Regions from separate parts of the Streptomyces hundungensis genome, predicted to be linked through region 1. Evidence: riboswitches for the same ligand, from Rfam matches in the RefSeq annotation. Region 1 holds a riboswitch; each other region holds the start of a gene.
What was found. A riboswitch is a leader RNA that binds a small molecule or an ion and turns the genes downstream of it on or off. The one in region 1 is predicted to bind cobalamin.

Region 1 (4,249 bases):
CCAGCTGGCCATTCCGCAGCTCTTCGAGGACATGTTCCCGGACTGGTTCGCGGGCGTCGCCTTCGCGGCCATCGGCATCGGCGCGCTCGTCCCGGCGGCCATCATGTCCATCGCGGCGGCGAACCTCTTCACCCGCAACATCTACAAGGACTTCATCAAGCGGGACGCGACCCCCTCCCAGGAGGCCAAGGTCTCCAAGCTGGTCTCGCTGGTGGTGAAGGTCGGCGCGCTGGTCTTCGTCCTGACCATGGACAAGACGGTCGCCATCAACTTCCAGCTCCTGGGCGGCATCTGGATCCTTCAGACCTTCCCGGCCCTGGTCGGCGGCCTGTTCACCCGCTGGTTCCACCGCTGGGCGCTGCTCGCGGGCTGGGCGGTCGGCATGGTCTACGGCACGCTCGCCGCGTACGGGGTGGCCTCGCCCACCCAGAAGCACTTCGGCGGCTCCTCCAAGGAGATCCCCGGCATCGGCGAGATCGGCTACATCGGCCTGACGGCGTTCGTCCTGAACATCCTGGTGACGGTGGTCCTCACCGTCGTCCTGCGCGCCGTCAAGGCCCCCGACGGCATCGACGAGACCTCGCCGGAGGACTACACGGCCGACGCGGGCGACCCGGGCGTCACCACCGAGCTGCCGCCGGCGACGGCGGGGGCGGCGCACTGAGTTCGGCTGTCGGCACGGAGAGGGCCGCCGCATCCCAGGAGGATGCGGCGGCCCTTTCGTGTGCACCGATCAGCGCACCCAGTCCTTGAGCTGCTCGGTCTGGAGCGTGATGCCGACGGGGTCGGGGAGTTCGACGTCCCGGCCGAAGGGAAGGGTGCGTACCAACGCGTACCGGTGGCCTTCGGGCTCGCTGTAGACCGAGACCTCGCACTTGGCCCGGTCGATCAACAGGTACACCGGGATGCCGGTCTCCGCGTAGGCGCGTGGCTTCTCGACGTGGTCCCGCCGGTGGGTGTCGGAGTCCCACGAGGTCACCTCGACCACCATGAGGATCGGTTCCGGGTCCACCCAGTCGCCCTGGCCGACGAAGGCGTCGGATGGCGCGAGCGCTGCGTCCGGGATCGCCCGCCCCGCCCGATTCTGCTGAGCCTTGATCCCCTGCCCGGGGTGCAACCAGAGTTCCGGCCGATGCTGTAGGCAGATGCGCGTGAGCCACTGGGTGATGCGCCCGTGATCGCCGTCCGGCATGGCCTTGCTCCTGATGACCCCGTAGATGAATTCGAGCCGCGTCCCCTCCCTCTCACGCGCCGCTATGCGCGCGACGGCCTCGAAATCCTCCGTCAGCATGTGGGGCCGGTCTGTAGTCGCGGTCATCGCGGCTCGCCTCCTTCAGCGCTCTGCCACCGACGATAGCGGAGCTCTAGGACAGCCGGGGGCGAAACGACCGGTGACACAACATGTGGGGGGTGCGGTCCGCGGCGCCCCCCACATGTATGCTCATGCTCGCTGTCGCCGCAGGGGAATCCGGTGTGAATCCGGAACTGTCCCGCAACGGTATGACCTGTATGGATACGTACGGGTCGAGTCCGAGCACCTGCCGACGGCGTACCCGGTTCGACCGAGCCGGGTGCCAGACGTCCGGGCCTCGCGGTTGGGCCGGTGGACGACGCGCCGAGGGCTGCCCCGAGGCGCGCCGACGCCTCCCCCGCAGCGCCCCGTGCCGAGCGAGGGAGTGCCCCCACCGTGACCATCGCCCCAGCGGATCCCGCTTCAGCGATCACCGACGAGCTCGCGGATGCCCCGGGCACCGCGCTGCTGCGGACCCTGACGGAGCTCACCGCGGACCTCGCGGACACCGACCCCGGCCGGGTCGCCGCGGCCGCGCTGCGGGGCCGCAACTCCCGCTCCGACGCCGCCGAGTTGCGCGAACTGGCCACCGAGGCGGCAGCGGGGCTCATCTCGGAGGACCCGGCGTATTCCCGCCTCGCCGCCAGGCTCCTGACGCTCACCGCCGCCGAGGAGGCCGCCTCGCAGGGCGCGGTGTCGTTCTCCGCCTCCGTCGCGGTCGGCCACCGCGAGGGGCTGATCGCCGACCGCACGGCCGACTTCGTCGATGCCCACGCCGCCCGCCTCGACACCCTGGTGGACGCGGCCCTCGCCGACGGCGCCGACGACCGCTTCGGCTACTTCGGCCTGCGCACCCTCTACTCCCGCTATCTGCTGCGCCACCCGATCACCCGCAAGGTCATCGAGACCCCCCAGCACTTCATGCTGCGCGTGGCGTCCGGCCTCGCCGAGGACGATTCGGTCACCGCCGTGGACGAAGTGGCGTCCCTGTACGGCCTGATGAGCCGCCTGGACTATCTGCCGTCCTCCCCCACGCTCTTCAACTCCGGCACCCGCCACCCCCAGATGTCGTCGTGCTATCTGCTCGACTCTCCGCTGGACGAGCTCGACTCGATCTACGACCGCTACCACCAGGTGGCCCGGCTCTCCAAGCACGCGGGCGGCATCGGCCTCTCGTACTCCCGTATCCGCGGCCGCGGTTCGCTGATCCGGGGCACCAACGGCCACTCCAACGGCATCGTCCCGTTCCTGAAGACGCTGGACGCCTCGGTGGCCGCGGTCAACCAGGGCGGCCGGCGCAAGGGTGCGGCCGCGGTGTACCTGGAGACCTGGCACTCCGACATCGAGGAGTTCCTGGAGCTGCGCGACAACACCGGCGAGGACCAGCGGCGTACGCACAACCTGAACCTCGCGCACTGGATCCCCGACGAGTTCATGCGCCGGGTCGACGCCGACGCCTCGTGGTCGCTGTTCTCCCCGGCCGACGTGCCCGAGCTCGTGGACCTGTGGGGCGAGGAGTTCGACGCCGCCTACCGCAGGGCCGAGGCCGCGGGGCTCGCCCTCAAGACCATGCCCGCCCGGGACCTGTACGGCCGCATGATGCGCACCCTGGCGCAGACCGGCAACGGCTGGATGACGTTCAAGGACGCCTCCAACCGCACCGCCAACCAGACGGCGGAGCCCGGCCACACGGTCCACTCCTCCAACCTGTGCACCGAGATCCTGGAGGTGACCGACGACGGGGAGACGGCCGTGTGCAACCTCGGCTCGGTCAACCTCGGCGCGTTCGTCGACACCGCCTCCCACGACATCGACTGGGAGCGGCTCGACGAGACCGTCCGCACCGCGGTGACCTTCCTCGACCGGGTCGTCGACATCAACTTCTACCCGACCGAGCAGGCCGGCCGCTCCAACGCCCGGTGGCGCCCGGTGGGCCTGGGCGCGATGGGCCTCCAGGACGTCTTCTTCAAGCTGCGGCTGCCCTTCGACTCCCCCGAGGCGAAGGCCCTGTCCACGAAGCTCGCCGAGCGGATCATGCTGACCGCGTACGAGGCCTCCGCCGACCTCGCCGAGCGGTCGGGTCCCCTGCCCGCCTGGGACAAGACCCGCACCGCGCGCGGGGTGCTGCACCCCGACCACTACGACGTCGAGCTGCACTGGCCGGAGCGCTGGGCGGCCCTGCGGGCACGTATCGCGGAGGTCGGGATGCGCAACTCGCTGCTCCTCGCGATCGCGCCGACCGCCACCATCGCCTCCATCGCGGGCGTGTACGAGTGCATCGAGCCGCAGGTCTCCAACCTCTTCAAGCGCGAGACCCTGAGCGGTGAATTCCTCCAGGTGAACGGCTACTTGGTGGAGGACCTCAAGCGCCTGGGCGTATGGGACGCGCAGTCCCGCGAGGCGCTGCGCGAGGCCAGCGGCTCGGTGCAGGGCTTCAACTGGATCCCGGCCGAGGTGCGCGCCCTGTACCGCACGGCGTGGGAGATCCCGCAGCGCGCCCTGATCGACATGGCCGCCGCCCGCACCGCGTTCCTCGACCAGTCGCAGTCGCTGAACCTGTTCCTGGAGACGCCCACCATCGGCAAGCTGTCGTCGATGTACGCGTACGCCTGGAAGCAGGGCCTCAAGACGACGTACTACCTGCGCTCGCGCCCGGCGACCCGCATCGCCCGCGCCGCCCAGGCCACCACCGTCCCAGTCCAGCAGGCGGCCCCCGACGCCGACGCGATCGCCTGCTCCCTGGAAAACCCCGAGTCCTGCGAGGCCTGCCAGTAATGAGTACGACCGAACACAAGAACCTGCTGGACCCGGGCTTCGAGCTGACCCTGCGTCCCATGCGTTACCCGGACTTCTACGAGCGCTACCGGGACGCGATCAAGAACACCTGGACCGTCGAGGAGGTCGACCTCCACTCCGACGTCGCCGACCTCGCGAAGCTGACGCCGGGCGAGCAGCACA
Region 2 (4,249 bases), 2.4 Mb from region 1:
GGCATCGGCGCGGGCATCGTCAACTTCGTCGTGCTGACCGCCGCGCTGTCCTCCTGCAACTCGGGCATGTACTCCACCGGCCGCATGCTGCGCGACCTCGCGCTCAACGGCCAGGGCCCGAAGGTCTTCACCAAGCTGACCAAGAGCGGCACCCCGCTGGTGGGCACCACGGTCTCGGCCGCCCTCATGCTGGTCGGCGTCTGGATCAACTACGTCGCGCCGGGCAAGGCGTTCGACTACGTCGTCTCCTTCGCCACCATCTCCGGCATGTGGGCCTGGATCATGATCCTGGTCTGCCAGATCCGCTACCGCGCCAAGGCCGACCGCGGCGAACTCCCGCAGTCCACCTTCCGCGCCCCCGGCGCCCCGTGGACCAGCTGGTTCGCGCTGCTCTTCATCGGCATGGTCATCGTGATGATGGGCATCGACAAGGACTCCCGCGTCTCGCTGTACTGCGCGCCACTGTGGGCCCTGATCCTGGGCGTCTCCTACCTGGTCCTCAAGGCCAAGAACCCCGAGAACAAGGCGTTCGCGAAGCGCAGCTAGCGCGCTGACCTGCAAGTTCTCACCATGCGGGCCGTCTCGTATCGACACTCGATACGCGGCGGCCCGCATGCTTATCCTTGCCGACATGCTGACCCTCACCCAGGCCCTGTACGACCAGCTCGTCGCGCACGCCCGCGCCGACCACCCCGACGAGGCGTGCGGTGTGGTCGCCGGCCCCGCGGGCACCGGCCGCGCCGAGCGCTTCGTCCCCATGCTGAACGCGGCCCGCTCGCCCACGTTCTACGAGTTCGACTCGCAGGACCTGCTGAAGCTGTACCGCGAGATGGACGACCGCGACGAGGAGCCGGTGATCGTCTACCACTCCCACACGGCCACCGAGGCCTACCCCTCGCGCACCGACGTGACGTACGCGAACGAGCCGGGCGCGCACTACGTCCTGGTGTCGACGGCGGACACGGACGGCGCGGGGGAGTTCCAGTTCCGCTCGTACCGCATCGTGGACGGCGTGATCACGGAGGAAGACGTCCAGGTCGTCGAGGCATACTGATCATGACGTTGTGGGCGGCAGGACCCAGGAAGCCGGTGTGAATCCGGCACGGTCCCGCCACTGTGACCGGCCCCGAGGACGAGCCCCGGCGCCGGAAGCCAGGAACTGACCTGCCGCCTTCTCCCGACGACAGGGGACGTGGAAATCCCCTCGGAGGAGCTCAGCCATGCCCTGGCGCCGCGCGGCACTCGCCGCCGCCCTGCTGTTCCCGCTCGCCGCGTGCACCACCCCGGCGCAGCCCGAGGCCAAGGGCGCCCCCGCGCCCGGCTTCCCCTACACGGTCACCAACTGCGGGGTGACCACCACCTACACCGCGCCCCCCGAGCGGGTCGTCACGATGAACCAGCACGCCACGGAGGTCATGCTGGAGCTGGGCCTCGCCAAGTCCCTCGTCGGCACCGCCTACTTGGACGACAGGATCGCCCCGAAGTACGCGGCGGACTACCGCTCGGTGCCGGTCCTCGCGGACGCCTACCCCTCCTACGAGAAGCTCCTGTCGGCCAACCCCGACCATGTGTACGGCGGTTACGCCTCGGCGTTCGCCGCCAACGAGGGCCGCGCGCGCGAAACCCTCGCCAAGAGCGGCATCACCTCCCGCCTCAACGTGGAGAACTGCCCCAAGGGCGCGGCGACGACCATGGACGACGTGTACCAGGAGGTCCGCGAGGTGGGCCGCACCTTCGGCGTACCCGACCGCGCGGAGGCCTGGATACGGTCCGCCGAGGCGACCAACGCCCGCACCCGGGCGGCGCGCGAGGGCGCCGCACCGCGCCCCGTGTTCGTCTACGACAGCGGCGACAAGACCGCGTTCACGGTGGGCGGCAAGGGCATCGGCAACGACATCGTGACGCGCGCGGGCGGTCGCAACGTCTTCGCGGACGACCTCAAGGAGAAGTCCTTCGGCGACGCCAGTTGGGAGAACGTCGTCGCCCGCGCCCCCGAGACCATCCTGATCCTGGACTACGGCGGCACCGGCGTGGACGCCAAGAAGAAGCGCCTGCGCGACGACCCCGCCCTCGCCTCCGTCCCCGCCATCAAGAACAACAGCTTCGCCGTGCTGCCGCTGTCCGACATGGTGACCGGCGTCCGAGCACCGGACGCGGTGGCGAAACTCGCCTCGCAACTGCGGACGGGCCAGGGCCGGTGACCGGGACCCGGCGCCCGGGCGGGGCAGCGCCAGCGAGCGAGGCCCGGCAGCCGGGCGCGGCAGGGCCGGTGACCGGGCTCCGACGCCCGGGCGGGGCAGAGCCAGCGAGCGGGCCCCGACAGCCTGGCGCGCCAGGGCCGGTGACCGGGACCCGGCCGGGCTCCCGTCTGCGCTACCCCGCGCTGCTCGGCGGCCTCGTCCTCGTCCTGCTGGCGGCAGCCCTCGCCGGGCTCGCGCTCGGCTCGGTGCGGATCCCCGCCGGCCAGGTGCTGGACATCGTCACCGGCGCCGCCGAACCCGGCCCGTACCGGGCCATCGTGCTCGACGTACGGCTGCCCCGCGTCGTGCTCGGCGCCGTCACCGGGGCCGGGCTCGCCGTCATCGGCACCGTCCTCCAGGCCCTCGTGCGCAACCCGCTGGCCGACCCCTTCCTGCTCGGCGTCTCCAGCGGAGCCTCCGCGGGAGCCGTCGCCGTCATCGTCCTCGGGGTCGGCGCGGGGGCGGCCACCACCGTCGCCCTGCCCGCCGCCGCCTTCGCGGGAGCGCTCACCGCGCTGGTCCTCGTGTACGCCCTGGCCCGGCGCGCCGGGTCCCTGACGGGCGGCCGCCTGGTCCTCGCCGGAGTCGCCGTCTCCTACGTCCTGTCCGCGCTCACCAGCCTGATCCTGGTCACCTCCGCCCGCGCCGAACACGTACAGGAAGTCCTGCACTGGACGCTCGGCGGCCTCGGTGGCGCCCGCTGGGACATGCTCGCCCTGCCCGCCGCCGCCCTCACCCTCGGCACCCTCGTCCTGATCACCCTGGCCCGCCCGCTGGACCTGCTGCTCGTCGGCGAGGAGGGCGCCACCGTGCTCGGCCTGGACACCGGCCGCTTCCGCGCCGCCGTCTTCGTCCTCGCCTCCCTGCTCACCGGCGTCCTCGTCGCCTACAGCGGGGCGATCGGCTTCGTCGGCCTGATGGTGCCGCACGCCGCCCGCATGGTGGTCGGCGCCGCCCACCGCACCCTGCTGCCCGTCGCGGCGCTCGGCGGCGCCGCCTTCCTCGTCCTCGCCGACCTCGCGGCCCGCACCGTCGCCGCCCCCCAGGACATCCCCGTCGGCGTGCTCACCGCGCTCACCGGCGGGCCCTTCTTCCTCTGGATGCTGCGCGGCCGAGGCGCCCGCGCGGAAGGCGGCCCCGCATGACGACCCTGCGCACCCAGTCGCTCTCGTACACCACGCCCCAAGGCCGCGAACTGCTCCACGACATCACCCTGAGCGTCGCCGCCGGCGAGACCGTCGGCCTGGTCGGCCCCAACGGCAGCGGCAAGACCACCCTGCTGCGCTGCGTCTACGCCACCCTGCGCCCCACCACCGGCCGCGTCCTGCTCGACGGCGCCGACCTGCACGCCATGCCGGTCAGGGCCCGCGCCCGCCGCATCGCCACCGTCCCCCAGGACACCGACGCCGCGGCCATCGAGCTGAGCGTCACCGAGGTCGTCGCCATGGGCCGCTCCCCGCACCACCGCTTCTGGGAGGCCGACACCGCCGCCGACGCCACCCTCGTACGCGAGGCGCTCGCCCGCGTCGGCATCGCCGACCTCGCGGCCCGCCCCTTCCCGTCGCTGTCCGGCGGCGAACGCCGGCGCGCCCTGGTCGCCCGGGCCCTGGTGCAGCAGCCGGACGTCGTCGTCCTGGACGAGCCCACCAACCACCTCGACATCCGCTACCAGCTCGAAGTCCTGTCCCTGGTACGGGAGTTGGGGACGGCCAACCTGCTCGCCCTGCACGACCTCAACCTCGCCGCGTACTTCTGCGACCGCATCTGCGTCCTCGCCGGCGGGCGGATCGTCGCCGAAGGACCGCCCGCCGACGTCCTCACCAAGGAGCTCCTCGGCTCCGTCTACGGGGTGGACGCCGAGGTGGGCATCCACCCCGCCACCGGCGCACCCACCGTCGTCTACCTGCCGCCGACCCGGGCGGTGACCACATCCTGAGCAAGATCAGTCCAGGATTCGAGATCACATTCCTGGAAGCGGACCGGGAATCTATACGATGACCCCATGGTTT
Region 3 (4,249 bases), 3.6 Mb from region 1:
GCCGACCCGGCATCCGTCCAAGAAGGCCTCGCCGCCCAGGACTTGGGCCACCCCGTGATGGATCTCGTACCCCTCGACGCGTTCGCCCAGGGCCTCGCCGACGGGCCGCGCCAGGGTCTTGTCGGCCGCGAACCGCACGCGTACGGGCAGCAGCCGAAGGCCGGCGACCGAGCCCGCCTTCGACTCGACGTCGTCCTCGATGTGCTCGCCGAGGAGCTGGAAGCCGCCGCAGATGCCGAGGACCGGGCGGCCCGCGGCCGCCCGGCGGGCAATTTCGGCCGCGAGGCCCCGTTCGCGCAGCCACTCCAGGGCGCGGACCGTGCCGCGGGTTCCGGGCACCACCACCAGGTCGGCGTCGAGGAGTTCCTCGGGCCGGTCCACGAACCGCACGACCACGCCGGGCTCGGCCGCGAGCGCGTCCACATCGGTGAAGTTGGACATCAGCGGCACCGCGCAGACCGCGACCCGCAGCACGTCCTCGCCGACCGGCGGCGCCACCACCGACTCCCGCACGGCCCCGCGCATCGAGACCCTGAGGCCGTCCTCCTCGTCGATGCCGAGGCCATGGGCGTACGGCAGGATCCCGTAGGTGTGCCGTCCGGTGAGGCCGCGCAGCATCTCGATGCCGGGCTCCAGAAGCGTCACGTCGCCCCGGAACTTGTTGACGACGTACCCCGCGACCAGCGCCTGGTCCTCGGGGCTCAGCAGCGCCGTCGTCCCGAAGAACGAGGCGAACACCCCGCCCCGGTCGATGTCGCCGACCACGACCACGGGCAGCCGCGCGGCCCGCGCGATGCCCATGTTGACGATGTCGGTACGCCGCAGATTGATCTCGGCCGGGCTGCCCGCCCCCTCGCAGATCACCGCGTCATAGGTGCCCCGCAGCTCCGCAAGGCACTCCAGGACGGTGCCGAGCAGCGCCTGCTGGCGTCCCCCGTGGTAGCCGCGGGCGCTCAGCTCGCCGACCGGCTTCCCCATCAGGACGACCTGACTGGAACGGTCGCTGCCCGGCTTGAGCAGCACCGGGTTCATCAGCGCGGTCGGCTCCACGCGCGCCGCCTGTGCCTGCATCGCCTGGGCCCGGCCGATCTCCGCGCCCTCGCGCGTCACGAACGAGTTGAGCGACATGTTCTGCCCCTTGAAGGGCGCGACCTTGACGCCCCGGCGCACCAGCCAGCGGCAGATCCCGGCCGTGACGACGCTCTTGCCCGCGTCGGAGGTCGTGCCCGCGATCAGCAGCCCGCCACCCATGTACGTCCCTTTCTCACAGCGGCCCCCGCAACCACGGCGCAGGCCAGCGTCAGCAGGCCCACCGTGCGCGAGAGCCGTACCGCACGTTCGATGTCGGCGACCTCGACGGGCCGCCCCGACGCGTTCAGGACCGGCCGGTGCTCGACGCGTCCCGCGTACGAGAGCGTGCCGCCGAGCCGTACGCCGAGCGCGCCCGCGAACGCGGCTTCCACGGGGCCCGCGTTGGGGCTGGGGTGCCGGTCGGCGTCGGCGCGCCAGGCGCGGAACGCGCCCCGGGTGTCGGGGCCCGCGAGCGCCGCGAGACCCGCGGTGACGCGTGCGCCGGGCCAGCCCGCCACGTCGTCGAGCCGCGCCGAGGCCCAGCCGTAGCGGCGGTACCGGGGCGACTTGTGCCCGACCATCGCGTCCAGGGTGTTGACCGCGCGGAAGCCCACGAGCCCGGGCACGCCCGCTAGCGCACCCCACACCAGGGCGCCGACGACGGCGTCGGAGGTGTTCTCGGCGACCGACTCGACGACCGCGCGCGCGATGCCATCGGCGTCCAGGGACCGCGGGTCGCGCCCGCACAGATGCGGGAGCCGCTCGCGGGCCACCTCCACGTCGCCCGCGGCAAGCGCGCCGCCGATGGCCCGCGCCTCACGGACGAGCGAGGTGCCGCCGACCACCGTCCAGGTGGCGGCCGCGGTCAGTGCGAAGGAGGCTGCGGGGCGGCCGCGTACGGCACGGGAGACCAGGGCCGCGGCGCCGGCGGCGCCACCCGCGCACACCAGGGTGTGCAGGGCGCCCCGGCCGCGGTGGTCGCGCCACAGGAGACGTTCGACGGCACCGGCCGCCCGGCCGAACGCGGCGACCGGATGGCCGCGGCGCGGATCGCCGAGCAGGAGGTCGGCGACGAGTCCGGCGGCGGCGCCGTAGGCGAAGGTGCGATCGGCCCGCATCCTCAGCGCGCCAGGGCGGGGCGGGAAGGACCGGCAGGGCTGGGCAGGCAGGCACACATGGCGGTATGTCCTCACTCAGGGTGTCCGCGCCCTGGTTCGACGTGACCGGCGGTGAGAGTTCCTGGCTCACGGGGATCTCTCCCCGGTGACAGTGGCGGGACCGCGCCGGATTCGCACCGGCTTCCTCTTCTGCCGCCGTAGCTGGCCGGTGCAGTCCACCACGCGCCGAGAACACCCGTCAACTTGCCGTTGACCTGCGGCGCGAGAGAGCGTGCGGCCGGGCATGCGACCGCCCTCCGGCGCGGGCCGGAGGGCGGTTCGGATGGTGCCCGTGGGTCAGGCGACGATCAGGAAGATCCCGTACGCGACGGCCGCCGCGCAGAGCGCGAAGCAGGCGTACGCACCCGTGCGGGCCACGGCCGTGCTTCCGGGGTTGCCGGTGCCGGAGGCCGCGGCCTCCCGCTTGGTGAGGCCCACGATGCCGAGGGTGAACAGGCCCACCAGGCCGACGGTCACCGCGAGGCTGACGCCGAACACGGAGCCGAGGGCTGCCCAGTCGATGTGCATGAGGATTCCTTAGCTGTGCCGGAGGACCGGGGTCAGACCGTCGCCGGGGTGGGCGGGTCGGCGGGGGCCACCGGGGCAGGGGCCGGGATGGTGGCTGTGAGGCCGGCGGTCGCGGCGGCCAGCGTCGGCGGCGGGGTGACCGCGGCGATCGCGGTGGTGATGACCCCGGCGGGCTCGGCCTGCGGGACCTCGCCGATCTCGTCCGCGGTGACGTTGTGGTGGTCGACCGGCTGGCGGCGCGACAGCTTCCAGATGGTGCCCGAGCCGGCGATCAGAAGGACGGCGACGGCGGCGATGCCCCAGGGGCCCTGCTGGGTGAGGAACTCCGCGCCCGCGCCGACGAGTGCGGCGGCCGGCAGCGTCAGGATCCAGGCGACGGCCATCCGGGACGCGGTGGACCAGCGGACCACCCCGCCCTTGCGGCCGACTCCGGCGCCCATGACCGAACCCGAGCAGACCTGGGTGGTGGAGAGCGAGAAGCCGATGTGCGAGGAGGCCAGGATGACGGTGGCGGCGGCGGTCTGAGCGGCGAAGCCCTGCGGCGGGCGGAGCTCGGTCAGGCCCTTGCCCATGGTGCGGATGATGCGCCAGCCGCCGAGGTAGGTGCCCATCGCGATGGCCAGGCCGGCCGAGACGATGACCCACAGCGGGGGGTTGGCACCGGGGTGCAGCACCCCGCCGGTGACCAGGGCGAGGGTGATGATGCCCATCGTCTTCTGGGCGTCGTTGGTGCCGTGCGCCAGCGAGACGAGGCCGGCCGAGGCGATCTGCCCGGCCCGGTAGCCCTTGGCGGTGGCCTTCTCGTCGGTGTTCCGGTTGATCCGGTACGTGAGCTTGGTGGCCAGCATCGCGGCGATGCCCGCGACGACCGGTGCGGCGACGGCGGGCAGCAGCACCTTGGTGACGACGGTGGAGCCGTTGACCGAGGACCAGCCCGCCGACATCACGGCGGCGCCGATGAGGCCGCCGAACAGGGCGTGCGAGGAGCTGGAGGGCAGTCCGAGCAGCCAGGTCAACAGGTTCCAGAGGATGGCACCGACCAGGGCCGCGAAGATGACCTCGGTGCGGATGCCCTTCTCGTCGATGATCCCGCCGGAGATCGTCTTGGCGACCTCCACCGACAGGAACGCGCCGAGCAGGTTGAGTGCGGCGGACATGGCGACCGCCGTCTTGGGCTTCAGGGCGCCGGTCGAGATGGTCGTGGCCATCGCGTTGGCGGTGTCGTGGAAACCGTTCGTGAAATCGAACACTAGAGCTGTCACGATCACAATCGCGAGCAGCAGCGTGATGTGTTCCATTTACCCAGGCAATCGTTCGACGTCAGTGGCGGGACGAACGTAAGTAACCTGAATGAACGGAAGGTGAACTGGGGCGGGCGCATCGGTGTCCGTAGCCCCTTGTTGTCCCCTTTGTTGTTCCCTGCCGGGCGCCGGGGCCGTTCAGCGCCCGGTTGCGAACCGCCTCAACTGCGCAAAACTCCCATAGAAGAGATT
Region 4 (4,249 bases), 1.5 Mb from region 1:
CAAGGTGAACGAGACGGCCGGCGGCACGACAGGCTCGTCGAAGCGGACGAACCGCTCGCGGTCCCCTGGCAGGACCACGGTGTCGAACGGGACGGTGCGGCGCAGCGGCGCGTCGTGGTGCGCGACCGACGCCGACAGGACGACCTGCGACTCCTGGTCGCCCCGTGTGCCCTTCACGATGACGTTTTCCTGGAGGACGCCGGTGTCGGCGAAGACTGTGTTGCGACTCTCGAAGATGTGGAGGAGATCGAGGCTGGTGCGGTCGAGCATCCACTGACGAAAGGCGCGGTAGTAGGGGCCGTTGGCCCAGGAACGGGGCACGATGATCGAGATCTGGCCACCGGGGGCCAGGGCGGCTGTGGCCCTGGCCCAGAACGCCGCGTAAGTGTTGCTGACATCGACCAGGTCTTGCGCGGTGCGCTTACGTTGCCTACTGCCCGCGGCGAGCTTCGCATAGGGCGGGTTGGCGATGACGAGGTCGAACGCACCGTCGGTGAGTGCGTCATCGTCGGTGAGGTAGTCGCCCTGCACGAGGTCGAACGTGGTGCCGTAGGTCGCCCTGCATTCCTCGAGCGTGGCCCGCAGGTAGGGCATGACCTGCGGGTCGATATCCACAGCCACGACGTGGACGTCCAGGTCAGGGCGCTCTTCGTGCAGTCGGGTCACCAGCGCGGCGGTCAGCGAGCCGACGCCGGCGCCGGGGTCCAGAATGCGCACGGTGTTGCTCAGCGCGTCCAGGCGAGGCATCGAGGCGATCAGGTCGGCGGCTCGTGCAGGGGTGAAGAACTGCCCCAGGGCAGCCTGGGTCAGAGGGTCAAGGACACTGAGCGCCTCCACCCGCCGTGCCTCGGTGTTCTCGATCAGTTTCACGTCCGCGATCCTCTCACGGGGCGTCCCGCCGGGTCGTTTGGTGGAGATGCGTACCGATTCCGCTACCCGTAGCAACGGCGGGAAAAGCGCGGACGCATCGCGGGCGTTCTTATTTTGAATTCCGAGTTCGCGGGCGGGGCGGTGGTTTTGCCGCGAATCTTTCCGGCCGCGACGGAGCCTTTCGCGCGTCCTTTGGGGAGTTGAGGCGGGGTGGTTCGGGTGCGAGCGGCCCGGGTCACCGGCCGCGCGCGCGTACGGAGCGAGGGTTGGCGGCTACCGGGCACGAGTTCCACAGTTCCACGCCGGCCGTGAGGAGCTCCCGTACCGCGTGTTGTTCGTCGGGAGTCCACGCGGCGCACTCGCCCGCGAACAGCTTCTCGTAGGCGTTCCCGTGTACCGGTCCCTGGCGGGGCAGCGCAGTGGTCGCTTCGAGGCCTCGGGCGAGGTCCTCGAAGAAGTTCCACGCGTCCAGGACCGGGCCCGGCGGGGCCTTTCGGCGGCGGGGGTCCTCCAGCCAGTGCTCGATCCGGCGCAGCTCCAGCGTGCCGGCCTCAGGCGTGGCCGGCTTCCATCCTCGTCGGCGCGCGTACATCCGCGCCTGCCGCACCGTCACGAACACCGGCACCTGCCCGGGGCCGTCGTCCGGCGCGGTGCACACCCGGTCGGGTTCGTCACCCCGGCCGCCTGCCCACAGGACCACCGCGCTGCGTACGCGACCCCGTACCCGGTACGCGTACAGGTTCCCGCGTGTACGGCGGGCTCCCACCGCGGGTCCGTCGTCCGTCTCGATTTCCGTCACGCCCTCACAGTGACAGGCCGCCCGAGCCCGGTTCCACGGCGAGGTCCCTGCCCCCCCAACTCCCCTCTTCCTACGGGGTCAACGGCCGCCCCGCGCGAAGGTTCCAGCGGCCGGAGCGGCCGGTCAGTTCGGTCGCTGTCAGTGGGGGTACGTCGATGCGCCAGAACGCCGACTCCGGCGCGTCCAGCGCCCGCAGCACCAGGGCCCGTACGATCTCGGGCTCCACGACCGCGAGGGTGCGGCCGGCGTCCTCCGTGGCAGCCGCCAGCCACGCGGTCGCCCTCGCGCACAGCGCCCGTACGGGTTCGCCGCCGTGCGGTGCGGCCGCCGGGTCGGTGAGCCAGGCGCCGACCGCCTCCGGCTCGGCCGCGCCCACCTCGGCCAGGGTCCGGCCGCGCCAGCGGCCCACGTCCAGCGCGGCCAGCTCGGCGGTGTCGTGCGCGGCCACGCCGAGCGCGGTCGCGGTCTCGCGGCAGCGCGCCGTCGGGGAGGCCAGGTACCGGTCGGCGGCGTGCAGCCCCGGCGCCGCCGCCCGGGCCGCGGCGAGCCCGGCGGGCTCCAGCGGCGCGCCGTCGTCGAACCGCGCCTCACGCAGCGAGCGGCTGAAGGCGGGCGAGACCAACACCAAGCGGAATGTCATGACGCTCCCCAATGGGCCACCCTCAATGAGCCACCCCCAATTAGCCATGCCGACAAGGTAGTTGGCGGCTGCCCGTCAGCGGACGCGCGCTCGCGCCCCCTCCGTGCGCCCTTGGCCGGATCCGTACTTCGCGCTACCTTCTCGTCGTTGATGACGACGGCAGAACGGAAGCCGGTGGGACTCCGGCACGGTCGCGCCACTGTATGCCCAGCACGATCCACCGCCTCCGGGAGCGCCGGGGGGACGGGGGGCGCCGGGCAAGTCAGACCCGTAGCCGTCGTCGTGTGCACCACCAAATGGGACGCGAGTTCCCCCGGGAGGTCCTGCCATGGCGCAGTCCGTCGCCCAGCCGACCAGCACGCCCACCGCCGTACTCGCCAAGCTGCCGATCGGCGCGATCGCCCCCTGGGCGGTCTTCTTCGGCATCCTGATGCTGGTCCTGATCTACTTCGTCGGCGCCGAGCAGGGCGCCACCTCGCTCCTGTCCGGCTCCACCGTGCACGAGTGGCTGCACGACGGCCGCCACCTCCTCGGTTTCCCCTGCCACTGACCCACCCGGGCCGCCCACCACCGGCCGACGGCCGCCCCCCGCCGCTGGCCCGGACCCGCCGCGCCTCCCCAGGGGCGCGGGGAACCGCGCGAACAAGCCCCACCGGGCCGCGGTGGAACAACCACCCGAGGCGACCGCACGCCGTCCGCAGACCGTGCGTGCCTGGCCGCGCAGTTCCCCGCGCCCCTGACGCGGCACAGCCACCCAACAGGGCCCCCGGCAACCCCGGGCGCCCCACCCCCAACCGGGTACCTCCACCCCCCCCAGGGGCGCGGGGAACCGCGCGAACAAGCCCCACCGGGCCGCGGTGGAACAACCGCCTGACGCGACCGCACGCCGTCCGCAGACCGTGCGTGCCTGGCCGCGCAGTTCCCCGCGCCCCTGACGCGGCACAGCCACCCAACAGGGCCCCCGGCAACCCCGGGCGCCCCACCCCCAACCGGGTACCTCCACCCCCCCAGGGGCGCGGGGAACCGCGCGAACAAGCCCCACCGGGCCGCGGTGGAACAACCACCCCCGCCCACTGAAACCCCGCTGAAACCGCCGTGAATGCGTCCACCCGCACGCTCTGCGGCATGAAGACATCGACGAACCAACTCGCGATCGAGGCCACCGGGCTTCGCAAGTCCTTCGGGGACAAGACGGTCCTGGACGGCATCGACCTGCACGTCCCGGCGGGCAGCATCTTCGCGCTGCTCGGGCCGAACGGCGCCGGCAAGACCACCGCCGTGCAGATCCTCTCCACCCTGATCTCCGCCGACGCCGGCGAGCTGCGGGTCGGCGGCCACGACCTCGCCACCGACGCCCAGGCGGTACGGGCCGCCATCGGGGTCACCGGACAGTTCTCCGCCGTCGACGGTCTGATCACCGGCGAGGAGAACATGCTGCTCATGGCCGATCTGCACCACCTGTCGCGCCGCGAGGGCCGCCGGGTCGCCGCCGAGCTCCTGGAACGCTTCGACCTGACCGACGCCGCGAAGAAGCCCGCCTCCACCTACTCCGGCGGCATGAAGCGGCGTCTCGACATCGCCATGACGCTGGTCGGCGACCCCCGGATCATCTTCCTCGACGAGCCGACCACCGGCCTCGACCCGCGCAGCCGGCACACCATGTGGAACATCATCCGGGGCCTGGTCTCGGGCGGCGTGACCGTGCTGCTCACCACCCAGTACCTCGACGAAGCCGATCAACTCGCCGACAGCATCGCGGTGTTGAACGGCGGCAAGCTCGTCGCCCAGGGCACCGCGAGCGAGCTCAAGCGGCTCGTCCCCGGCGGCCACGTCCGGCTCCGCTTCGACGAGCCGCGGGCGTACGAGAGCGCGGCGGTCGCCCTGCGCGAGGCGACCCGCGACGACGAGTCGCTGTCGCTCCAGATCCCGAGCGGCGGAAG

Region 2: it holds a riboswitch for cobalamin, as region 1 does, so the genes downstream of both, DWB77_RS23735 (ABC transporter substrate-binding protein) here and DWB77_RS13285 (ribonucleoside-diphosphate reductase subunit alpha) in region 1, are expected to answer to the same signal.
Region 3: it holds a riboswitch for cobalamin, as region 1 does, so the genes downstream of both, DWB77_RS29065 (cobalamin biosynthesis protein) here and DWB77_RS13285 (ribonucleoside-diphosphate reductase subunit alpha) in region 1, are expected to answer to the same signal.
Region 4: it holds a riboswitch for cobalamin, as region 1 does, so the genes downstream of both, DWB77_RS20210 (CbtB domain-containing protein) here and DWB77_RS13285 (ribonucleoside-diphosphate reductase subunit alpha) in region 1, are expected to answer to the same signal.

Annotation. Positions count from the first base shown of each region.
Region 1 covers NZ_CP032698.1:2,994,725-2,998,973, forward strand. The annotation lists gene mctP (monocarboxylate uptake permease MctP) at 1-664, shown strand, start outside; gene DWB77_RS13280 (Uma2 family endonuclease) at 734-1,318, opposite strand; cobalamin riboswitch at 1,397-1,559, shown strand; gene DWB77_RS13285 (ribonucleoside-diphosphate reductase subunit alpha) at 1,688-4,066, shown strand; gene DWB77_RS13290 (ribonucleotide-diphosphate reductase subunit beta) at 4,066-4,249, shown strand, end outside.
Region 2 covers NZ_CP032698.1:5,355,513-5,359,761, forward strand. The annotation lists gene DWB77_RS23725 (amino acid permease) at 1-546, shown strand, start outside; gene DWB77_RS23730 (Mov34/MPN/PAD-1 family protein) at 632-1,054, shown strand; cobalamin riboswitch at 1,057-1,182, shown strand; gene DWB77_RS23735 (ABC transporter substrate-binding protein) at 1,221-2,201, shown strand; gene DWB77_RS23740 (FecCD family ABC transporter permease) at 2,342-3,385, shown strand; gene DWB77_RS23745 (ABC transporter ATP-binding protein) at 3,382-4,176, shown strand; gene DWB77_RS39320 (putative leader peptide) at 4,243-4,249, shown strand, end outside.
Region 3 covers NZ_CP032698.1:6,561,689-6,565,937, forward strand. The annotation lists gene DWB77_RS29060 (cobyric acid synthase) at 1-1,251, opposite strand, end outside; gene DWB77_RS29065 (cobalamin biosynthesis protein) at 1,233-2,189, opposite strand; cobalamin riboswitch at 2,286-2,424, opposite strand; gene DWB77_RS29070 (hypothetical protein) at 2,526-2,756, opposite strand; gene DWB77_RS29075 (inorganic phosphate transporter) at 2,789-4,054, opposite strand; gene DWB77_RS29080 (lysozyme) at 4,196-4,249, opposite strand, start outside.
Region 4 covers NZ_CP032698.1:4,534,222-4,538,470, reverse strand. The annotation lists gene DWB77_RS20225 (Eco57I restriction-modification methylase domain-containing protein) at 1-870, opposite strand, end outside; gene DWB77_RS38960 (hypothetical protein) at 1,106-1,669, opposite strand; gene DWB77_RS20215 (histidine phosphatase family protein) at 1,740-2,309, opposite strand; cobalamin riboswitch at 2,431-2,601, shown strand; gene DWB77_RS20210 (CbtB domain-containing protein) at 2,638-2,859, shown strand; gene DWB77_RS20205 (ABC transporter ATP-binding protein) at 3,435-4,249, shown strand, end outside.